DNA from 2 places in the Thermomonospora sp. CIF 1 genome. Region 1 is predicted to be linked to the other one. Evidence: riboswitches for the same ligand, from Rfam matches in the RefSeq annotation. Region 1 holds a riboswitch; the other holds the start of a gene.
What was found. A riboswitch is a leader RNA that binds a small molecule or an ion and turns the genes downstream of it on or off. The one in region 1 is predicted to bind glycine.

Region 2: it holds a riboswitch for glycine, as region 1 does, so the genes downstream of both, gcvT (glycine cleavage system aminomethyltransferase GcvT) here and gcvP (aminomethyl-transferring glycine dehydrogenase) in region 1, are expected to answer to the same signal.

Annotation. Positions count from the first base shown of each region.
Region 1 covers NZ_MOYN02000018.1:288,304-293,483, forward strand. The annotation lists gene gcvP (aminomethyl-transferring glycine dehydrogenase) at 1-2,825, opposite strand, end outside; glycine riboswitch at 2,919-3,038, opposite strand; glycine riboswitch at 3,039-3,134, opposite strand; gene BUE48_RS12055 (flippase-like domain-containing protein) at 3,402-5,180, shown strand, end outside.
Region 2 covers NZ_MOYN02000023.1:163,335-168,514, reverse strand. The annotation lists gene glyA (serine hydroxymethyltransferase) at 1-681, opposite strand, end outside; gene gcvH (glycine cleavage system protein GcvH) at 681-1,070, opposite strand; gene gcvT (glycine cleavage system aminomethyltransferase GcvT) at 1,099-2,208, opposite strand; glycine riboswitch at 2,278-2,366, opposite strand; glycine riboswitch at 2,371-2,467, opposite strand; gene BUE48_RS19105 (TIGR00725 family protein) at 2,545-3,015, opposite strand; gene BUE48_RS19100 (FadR/GntR family transcriptional regulator) at 3,140-3,904, shown strand; gene BUE48_RS19095 (M50 family metallopeptidase) at 4,066-5,180, shown strand, end outside.

The DNA.
Region 1 (5,180 bases):
GGAGGCGGGCAGGAGCACACCAGGTTGCGGTCGCCGTAGGCCTGGTCGATGCGGCGCACCGGCGGCCAGTACTTGGACTCCCGCAGCGACGGCAGCGGGTAGGCGGCCTCCTCCCGGCTGTAGGGGTGCTTCCAGTCGTCGCCGATCAGGTGCTCGGCGGTGTGCGGGGCGTTCTTGAGCGGGTTGTCGGCGCGGTCGTAGGTGCCGTCGGCCACCCGGTCGATCTCCCGGCGGATCTGGATCATGGCGTCGCAGAAGCGGTCCAGCTCGGCCAGGTTCTCGCTCTCGGTGGGCTCGATCATCAAGGTGCCGGCCACCGGGAAGGCCAGCGTGGGGGCGTGGAAGCCGTAGTCGATCAGCCGCTTGGCCACGTCCTCGGCGGTGATGCCGGTCTCCTTGGTGATCTTGCGGAGGTCGGCGATGCACTCGTGCGCCACCAGCCCGCCGCGGCCGGTGTACAGGATCGGGTAGTAGGGGTCCAGCCGCCGGGCCACGTAGTTGGCGGCCAGGATGGCGCCCTCGGTGGCCTCGCGCAGCCCGTCGGCGCCCATCATCGCGATGTAGGCCCAGGAGATCGGCAGGATGCCCGCCGAGCCCCACGGCGCCGCCGAGATCGGGCCGATCCCGCCGCCTTCAGGGCCGGCCTCCGGGCGCAGCGGGTGGCCGGGCAGGAACGGCACCAGGTGCTCGCGCACGGCCACCGGGCCGACGCCGGGACCGCCGCCGCCGTGCGGGATGCAGAAGGTCTTGTGCAGGTTCAGGTGGGAGACGTCGGAGCCGAACTCCCCGGGCCGGGCCAGCCCCACCAGCGCGTTGAGGTTGGCGCCGTCCACATACACCTGGCCGCCGGCCTCGTGCACGGCCCGGCAGACCTCGGTGATGGTCTCCTCGAACACCCCGTGGGTGGAGGGGTAGGTCACCATGATCGCGGCCAGGTTCTCCCCGTGCTGGGCGATCTTGGCGTGCAGGTCGTCCATGTCGATGTTGCCGCCGGCGTCGCACTTGACGACCACCACGCGCATGCCCGCCATGGCGGCGCTGGCGGCGTTGGTGCCGTGCGCCGAGGCCGGGATCAGGCACACGTTGCGGTGGCCCTCGCCGCGGGAGGCGTGGTAGCCGCGGATGGCCAGCAGCCCGGCCAGCTCGCCCTGGGAGCCGGCGTTGGGCTGCACGGAGACCTTGGCGTACCCGGTGATCTCCGCCAGCCAGCCCTCCAGCTCATCGATCAGCTCCAGGTACCCCTGGGCCTGGTCCAGCGGGGCGAACGGGTGGATGCCGGAGAACTCCGGCCAGGTGATGGGCTCCATCTCGGTGGTGGCGTTGAGCTTCATCGTGCACGAGCCCAGCGGGATCATCGTGCGGTCCAACGCCAGGTCCTTGTCCTGCAGGCGGCGCAGGTAGCGCAGCATCGCCGTCTCGGAGCGGTGGGCGTGGAAGACCGGGTGGGTCAGGTAGTCGCTGTCGCGGCGCAGGCCGGCCAGCAGGTCCCCCTCCGGCTCGGGCGCCTGCGGCCCGGCGCCGAAGGCCTCCAGGACGGCGGAGATGTGCTCGTCGGTGGTGGTCTCATCGCAGGTGATCCCGACATGGTCGGCGTCCACCGGGCGCAGGTTGATGCCGCGCTCCAGCGCGGCGGCGATCACCTCGGCGGCCCGGCCGGGCACGCGGGCCAGCACGGTGTCGAAGAACACCTCGTGGACCAGCTCGATCCCGGCCGCCCGCAGCCCGGCGGCCAGGGAGCGGGCGCGGTGGTGCACCCGCTCGGCGATCGCCCGCAGCCCCTCGGGGCCGTGGTAGACGGCGTACATGCCGGCCATCACCGCCAGCAGCACCTGGGCGGTGCAGATGTTGCTGGTGGCCTTCTCGCGGCGGATGTGCTGCTCGCGGGTCTGCAGCGCCAGCCGGTAGGCCGGGCGGCCGTCGGCGTCCACCGACACCCCGACCAGCCGTCCGGGCAGCTGGCGCTGGATGCCCTCGCGGACGGCCAGGTACCCGGCGTGCGGGCCGCCGAAGCCGTAGGGGACGCCGAACCGCTGGGCCGAGCCCACGGCGATGTCGGCGCCCAGCTCCCCGGGCGGGCGCAGCAGGGTGAGCGCCAGCAGGTCGGCGGCCACGATCAGCTGGGCGCCGCGCTCTTTGACCTGCGCGGCCAGCGGGGCCAGGTCGCGCACGGCACCGCCGGTGCCCGGGTACTGCACCAGCGCCCCGAAGAACGCCCCCTCGGGCAGGCCGGCGGTCAGATCGGCGACCACGACCTCGATGCCCAGCGGCAGCGCGCGGGTGCGCACCACCTCGATGGTCTGCGGCAGCACATCGGCGTCCACCAGGAAGGTGCCGCCGGTCTTGGCCTTGGTCAGCCGGTGCGCCAGCGCCATCGCCTCGGCCGCGGCGGTGCCCTCATCCAGCATGGAGGCGTTGGCCACCGGCAGGCCGGTCAGGTCGGCCACCACGGTCTGGAAGTTCAGCAGCGCCTCCAGCCGGCCCTGGGAGATCTCCGGCTGGTAGGGGGTGTAGGCGGTGTACCAGCCGGGGTTCTCCAGCACGTTGCGCAAGATCACCCCGGGGGTGACGGTGCCGTGGTAGCCCAGCCCGATCATGGAGGTCAGCACCCGGTTGCGGGAGGCCAGCTCACGCAGCCGGGCCAAGGCGGCGCTCTCGCTGAGCGGGGGCGGCAGCCGCAGCGGGCGGGCGGTGCGGATCGCCTCGGGCACCGCGTCGTCGATCAGCGCGTCGATGTCGGCGTAGCCGAGATACGCCAGCATGCGCGCGCGTTCGTCGGGGGAAGGTCCGATGTGCCGGTCGGCGAACGTGGTCTGTGCTGTCGTCATCGCTGGGGAGCCTCCCTGGGCTGCACCGCGGCCGGCGCGGCGGACTGGCGGTCGTGCGGGCCCCCGGCCGCCTCGGGCGGCCGATGACCACCGGTCTCCCCCTCTGTCGTCTGCACCTGAGAGCTTCGCCCGCCCGCTGCGCGGCGGACTTGCACCGTCGGTGAGACGCCGTTCCCAGATATGCCCGGGAACACGCCTGCTTTCCAGAGCTGCCTCGCCCGCACGGTCCTTTTGCCTGAGAGGTTCCGGGGAGGGTTGCCCCTTCGGCGCCCCACACTGGCGGTGTGGGGTCTCTCCCGCACGGGGTCGTCGGCTATGCCGGAAAACTCTATCCAACCGTCGCCGCTGCGGCCCAAACCGGCCCGCTCCCGCCGGGAAGGCGCAGGCCAGTGCCGCATGGGCGGTCCGCGGGGGCCGCTACGATGTCCCGGCACGACGGATGGTTGGACGGCTTGAGGCCGGGAACGGCGGGACGTGGCTGGGAGCAGGCGGACGTGGAGCTGAGGGAGGCCCTCGACGCGCCGCCGCCGGTTCTGGGACGCTGATCGCGATGAAGCGCCCGGACGGTGGTGCCGCATGACGGCGGCCCGTGACCACGCGGTGACCCGGCCGGTCGCCTCCCCCGGCAGGCCCGCCGGAGAGGAATCCCAGGTGCACGCCGAGGAATCCGCCCAGCGGCCCGCGGCATGCGGGCCGCAGACCGACGCCGCGGCCCCGGGCGAGGGCCCGCACGCCGCGGCGGTGCCCTTCGTGCAGGAGCCCTCACAGCCGCAGCGCATCCGCCGTCCCGCCGACGCCTTCAAGTTCGCCGGCTCGGTGGCCGGGGTGGCCGGCATGCTGCTGCTGGTCAACGTCGCCCAGGGCACCACCCAGGGGCTGCAGACCGACATCCAGGAGGGCACCCGCCTGGCCCCGCACCTGCTGCTGAGCCTGGCCACGCTGATCTCCAGCTTCGGGGTGCTGGCGGTCCCGGTGGCCTTCGCCGTCGACCGGCTGATCCGCCGCGACGGGCTGCGGTTGGCGGTGGGGCTGCTGGCCGCGGTGCTGGCCTTCGCGCTGACCGTGGTGCTGGACGGCTGGGAGATCTCGGCCGCCCCCGGCGGGGTGCTGGACTCGCTGATCTGGGGCGGCACGCACACCGTGCCGCTGCACACCGACATCACCCCGGTGATCGCGTTCGTCACCGCGGTGCGGATGACCGGCCGGCCGCGCTGGCAGGCCGCCATCTGGACGATGATCGCCCTGGCGGCGCTGACCGGGCTGACCGCCCAGTACGCCTCGGTGACGGCGCTGGTGGCCACCTACTTCCTGGGCCGGGCCATCGGCTACGGCACGCTGTATGCGGTCGGCACCCCCAACCCCCGCCCGCCCGGCACCGCGGTGATGGCGGCGCTGAGCCGGCTGGGCCTGCAGCCGGTGCGCGCCCACCGGCTGCCCGACCTGGATGAGGTCCGCCGCTATGAGGTGACCACCGCCGGGCCGCAGGGCCGGCGGCTGGAGGTCATCGTCTTGGACCGCGACCAGCAGACCGCCGGGCTGCTGTACCGGGTGTGGCGGCTGGTGCGGCTGCGCGACCGCTCCACCCGCCGCGCGGTGCGCTCGCTGCGCCGCTCGCTGGAGCAGGAGTCGCTGATGGCTTATGCGCTGCACGCGGCCGGGGTGCGCACCCCCCGGCTGCTGGGCACCAGCGAGGTGGGCACCGAGGCGGCGCTGCTGGCCTATGAGCAGGTGCCGGGACGCACGCTGGCGGAGCTGGACGACGCGGAGATCAGCGACGCCTTCCTCACCGACATCTGGCGGCAGCTGCAGGTGATGCAGCGGGCCCGCCTGGCGCACCGGCGGCTGGAGCCGCAGGCGATCGTGTGCGATGCCGCCGGCGCCGCCTGGATCGTGGACCTGCGCGCCGGGGAGACCGCCGCCAACGACCTGCTGCTGCGGCTGGATCTGGCGCAGCTGCTGACCACGCTGGCGCTGCGGGTGGGCGCCGAGCGGGCCGTGCGCAGCGCCGCCCGGGTGCTGGGGGCGCAGGCGCTGGCCACCGCGGTGCCGCTGCTGCAGCCGGTGGCGCTGCACCGCGGCACCCGGGCGGCGCTGCGGCAGGACCGGGAGCTGCTGACCCGCATCCGCGAGCAGATCGTGCGCCTGGAGCCGGAGATCGAGGTCGCCCCGGTCAATCTGGAGCGCTTCCGGCCCCGCACCATCGTCAGCATCGTCGCGCTGACCATCGCCGCCTACATCGTCTTCCCGCAGCTGAGCAACGTCGACATCGGCGGGCTGGTGGCGCGCGCCCAGTGGTGGTGGGTGGCGGTGGCCGCGGCCGGGGCGGCGGCGACCTACCTGGCGGCGGCCTGGATG
Region 2 (5,180 bases), on a different contig from region 1:
GGTGGTGACCACGTCGGCGTGCGGCACCGGCGAGGGGTGCAGCCCGGCCGCCACCAGCCCGGCGAAGTGCGCCATGTCCACCATCAGCAGCGCGCCCACCGAGTCGGCGATGCGCCGGAAGGCGGCGAAGTCCAGCTGCCGCGGGTAGGCCGACCAGCCCGCCACGATCATCTTGGGCCGGTGCTCCCGGGCCAGGCGCTCCACCTCGTCCATGTCCACCCGGCCGTCCTCGGTGCGCACGTGGTAGGGGACGAAGTTGAGCGTCTTGCCGGAGTAGTTGAGCCGCATCCCGTGCGTCAGGTGACCGCCGTGCGCCAGGTCCAGGCCCAGCACGGTGTCACCGGGCTCCAGCAGCGCGAAGTACACCGCGGTGTTGGCCTGGGCGCCCGAGTGCGGCTGCACGTTGGCGTGCTCGGCGCCGAACAGCGCCTTGGCCCGGTCGATCGCCAGCTGCTCGGTCACGTCCACGTGCTCGCAGCCGCCGTAGTAGCGCCGCCCGGGGTACCCCTCGGCGTACTTGTTGGTCAGCACCGAGCCCTGCGCCTGGAGCACCGCCACCGGGGCGAAGTTCTCCGAGGCGATCATCTCCAGGGTGGACTGCTGGCGGTGCAGCTCGGCCCGGACGGCCTCGGCGACCTCCGGATCCACCTCCGCCAGCGAGTCGTGCAGGCCGAAGCTCATCAGGACTCCTCGATCAGTTTGGCGTAGGACTCGGCGTCCAGCAGGTCGGTGGGCTCCTCCTCCACCCGGACCTTGAGGATCCAGCCCTCGCCGTAGGGGTCGTCGTTGATCACCTTGGGCTCGTCGATCACCGCCTGGTTGATCGCGGTGATCTCGCCGGTCACCGGGGAGTAGATGTCGCTGACCGACTTGGTCGACTCCACCTCCCCGCAGGGCTCCCCGGCCTCCACCGTCTCGCCCTCGTTGCGGTGCAGCTCCAGATAGACGATCTCACCCAGCGCGTCGGCGGCGTGCGCGGTGATGCCGATGGTCACCACCCCGTCCTCGTTGCCGAGCCCGGCCACCCACTCGTGCTCCTCGCTGTAACGGAGCTGCTCTGGAACGCTCACGATTGCTCTCTCTCCCGGATACGCGCCTTCAGGACGTCTCAGAACGCTTGTAGAACGGCAGATCGACCACGTCGACCCGCTCCCGCCTGCCGCGGACGTCGACGGCCAGCTCGGCCCCGACGGCCCCGCGATCGACGTAGGCCATCGCGATCGGCCTGCCCAGCGTGGGCGACGGCGCGCCGCTGGTCACCACGCCGCACACGGCGCCGTCGTCGGCCCGCACCACCTGGTACCCCTTGCGGGGCGCCCGGCGTCCGCGCGCCACCAACCCCACGAGCCTACGGCCCGCGGGGGTGTCGGCGTAGGCGGCCAGTGCCTTCTTGCCCACGAAATCACCGGGCTTGTCCAGCTTGACCACCCGGCCCAGTCCCGCCTCGTACGGCGTCGTCTCGGCGGTCAGCTCGTTGCCGTACAGCGGCATGCCCGCCTCCAGCCGCAGCGTGTCCCGGGCCGCCAGCCCGGCCGGCAGCACGCCCTCGGCCCCGGCCAGCTCCCGCCACAGCCGGACGGCGTCGCCGGCGGCCACGAACAGCTCGAAACCGTCCTCGCCGGTGTAGCCGGTGCGCGCGATCAGCGCCGGCACGCCGGCGACGGCGCCCTCGGCCCAGGCGTAGTACTTCACCTCCGCCAGCGGGACGTCGGTGAAGCGCGACAGGATCCGCTGCGAGTGCGGCCCCTGCAGCGCGATCAGGGCGTAGTCGTCGGAGCGGTCGGCGACCTCGGCCTGGAAGGAGGCGGCGCGCTCGGTCAGCGCCCGATGCACCGTCGCCACGTTGGCGGCGTTGGCGACCACCAGGAAGCGGTCGTCGGCCAGCCGGTAGACGATCAGGTCGTCCAGCACCCCGCCGTCCGGCGCGCACAGCATGGTGTAGCGGGCCCGGCCGACCTTCACCGTCGACAGCCGGCCGACCAGCGCGTAGTCCAGCGCCTGGGCGGCCTGCGGGCCCTGGACGAAGATCTCCCCCATGTGGGACAGGTCGAACAGGCCGGCCGCGGTGCGCACCGCACGGTGCTCGGCGGTCTCGCCGCCGTACCGCAGCGGCATCAGGAAACCGGCGAAGTCGACGATGGTGGCGCCGAGTTCACGGTGGACGTCATATAGCGGCGTCTTCTTGGCGGTGGTGTTGTCGGCAGACACGGGTCGGCTCCTTGTCACGGTGCGCTGGTCTCATGTTCCCACCCGCACCAGGTGTGGACGGTGCCTCCCCCTCTGTCTCGGCGCCTGAGAGATTCACGCCCCACGGCCCGGGACGCTTTCACCTTCGGCGGGGGACGTGCGTCCCCTCTTTCCAGAGGTCGCCTGTCCCGCGCGGTCCGTGGGCCTGAGAGGTTCCGGGGAGGGGTTGCTCCTTCGGCGTCCCCCGCCGGCTGCGAGGGCACTCTCCCGCACGGGGTCGACGGCTGGGCCTCAGGCTAGCAGCCCGCCCCCATGGGCACGGGAGCGGAGCAGAGCGCGCTTTCCGTCACAGGGCGGTCAGGCGGCGGGCCAGGCCGACTCGACCGCCTCGGCCGGGGTGGCGGCATGCCGCACTCCCGGCACCGGGCCGCCCGCGGCGTCGATCACCCGCCAGCCGCCCAGCGCCACGACCGGGGTGCCGCGCCGCATGGCGTGGGCCAGCTCCGACAGCGTCCCCCACGAACCGCCCACCACGATCACCGCGTCGGCGGAGTTGACGAGCACCGCGTTGCGGGCCTGCCCCAGCCCGGTGGGGACCACCACCGTCAGATCCGGGCAGGCGCCTTGCCGGTCGGCGCCCGACAGCAGACCCACCACCGTGCCGCCGGCCGCGCGCGCCCCGGCGGCGGCCGCCGCCATCACCCCGCCGTAGCCGCCGCACAGCACCACCGCGCCCCGTTCGGCCAGCAGCCGGCCCACCTGGCGGGCCCACCGCTCCTCCCGCGGCGAGCACTCGCCCGGCCCGCACACCGCGATCTGCACCGCCACGCGGGCCAGGGTAGCCGCCGCCGCGCGCGGCGGCGGGCCCGGGCGGGAGCGGCGACGATGGGCGAGCGGCCGATCGAGCGGTAACGTTGCCCCGGACGGCCTCAACCAGCACCGAAGGGCGGTAATGCTGAGCGAGATCGACGATCAGGCACACGGTTCGCCGCAGGAGCCTCCCAGCGACCCGCTCGCCGCGGTGCTCCGCCCCGTCCGGGCCGGCAACGCCTTCGAAGAGACCGTCGAGCGGCTTTTGCAGATCATCAAGCTCGGAGTGGTGGCGCACGGCGAGCGGCTGCCCCCGGAGCGGGAGCTGGCGCCCCGGCTCGGCGTCAGCCGCGTCACCCTCCGGGAGGCGATCCGCGCGCTCCAGCAGGAGGGGTATGTGGAGTCCCGCCGGGGCCGTTCCGGCGGCACCTTCGTGATCTACCGCACGCCCCGTCCGCAGAGCGGGGATCTGGCCCGCGTCGCCGAGGGGCAGGTCGAAAAGCTCACCGACGCCCTCACCTACCGGATGGCGGTCGAGACCGGCGCCGCCCAGCTGCTGGCCGACATGCGGCTGAACGAGACGCAGACGGCCCGGCTGCGGCGGGCGCTGGAGGAGGCCAACAACGCCGACGAGGCCGACTACCGGCGGCTGGACGCCCGCTTCCACCTCACCATCGCCGAGCTGACCGGCTCCACCCTGCTGTCGGCCGCCTGCGCCGACGCCCGGATGCGGGTCACCGACCTGCTGAACGCCATCCCGGTGCTCAAGCGCAACATCGAGCACTCGGCCCAGCAGCACGAGGCCATCGTGGCGGCGATCTTGGAGGGCGACCCGGAGGCGGCCCGGATCGCGGTCGTCGAGCACCTGGAGGGCACCGCCGCCCTGCTGCGCGGTTTCCTCACCTGAGTTCTCCGCGCGGCCTTCCCGGCGGGTTTCCCCACCCCCGTCGCATGCAGGACGGTCGCCGCGGCGCCCATGAGGGCGGCCGGAAGCGGGCATCTCGCCAGGGGGTTCGTCCGTATGACATGACATACGCTTGTCCCCATTGCGGATAACCCGGAGGGCACATGGAATCGCTGATCGTGCTGGGCGGCGCCTTGCTGTTCTTCTTGCTGCTCATGCTGTCGATCGCGCTGCACGAACTGGGGCACTTCAGTTTCGCCAAGCTCTTCGGCGTCCGCACCACCCAGTTCATGGTCGGGTTCGGGCCCACTTTGTGGTCGGTCCGCAAGGGGGAGACCGAGTACGGGATCAAGTGGCTGCCCCTCGGCGGCTACATCCGGATGATCGGCATGCTGCCGCCCCGCAAGGGCGACGTCGTCGGGCCGGACGGGACCATCCGGGTGCGCTCCATGCGCACCGGACCGTTCCAGGGGCTGATCGACTCCGCCCGCGGCGCGGCGCTGGAGGAGGTCGGGCCGGGCGATGAGAACCGGGTCTTCTACGCCAAGAAGTGGTGGCAGAAGCTGCTGATCATGTTCGCCGGGCCGGCCATGAACATCCTGCTGGCGGTGGTGTTCTTCGCCATCTTGATCATGGGGTTCGGGGTGGAGCGGCCGCAGCCGGTGATCAGCTCGGTCTCCAAGTGCGTCATCCCCGCCGCCGAGGCCGGCCGCGAGTGCCGTCCCGACGAGCCGCTGACCCCCGCCGCGCAGGTGGGCCTGCGGCCCGGTGACCGCTTCATCTCCTACGACGGCAAGGAGATCTCCGACTACACCGAGCTGCAGAAGCTGATCCGCGACTCCGGCGGGCGCACCGTGCAGGTCGTCGTGGAGGGCGCCGACGGCGTCCGCCGCACCCTGCAGGTGCCGGTCACCACCAACCGGCTGCGCTCTCTGGACGACCCCGACAAGATCGAGACGGTCGGCTTTTTGGGCATCTCCCCGCTGGTGGAGCGGGAGCGGCTGGGGCCGGGCGCGGTGGCCGCCCACATGGGCGAGATGACCGAGCGCACCGTGGTGGCGCTGGCGCTGCTGCCGCAGCGGATGGTGGACGTGTGGCACGCCGCCTTCGGCGGGCAGGAGCGCGACCCCGAGGGCCCGATCGGGGTGGTGGGCGCCAGCCGGATCGGCGGGGAGATCATCGCCTCCGAGCACCCCACCACCGACAAGATCGCCTGGTTCATCTCGGTGCTGGCCGCGGTCAACTTCGGCGTCGGCGCCTTCAACCTGATCCCGCTGCT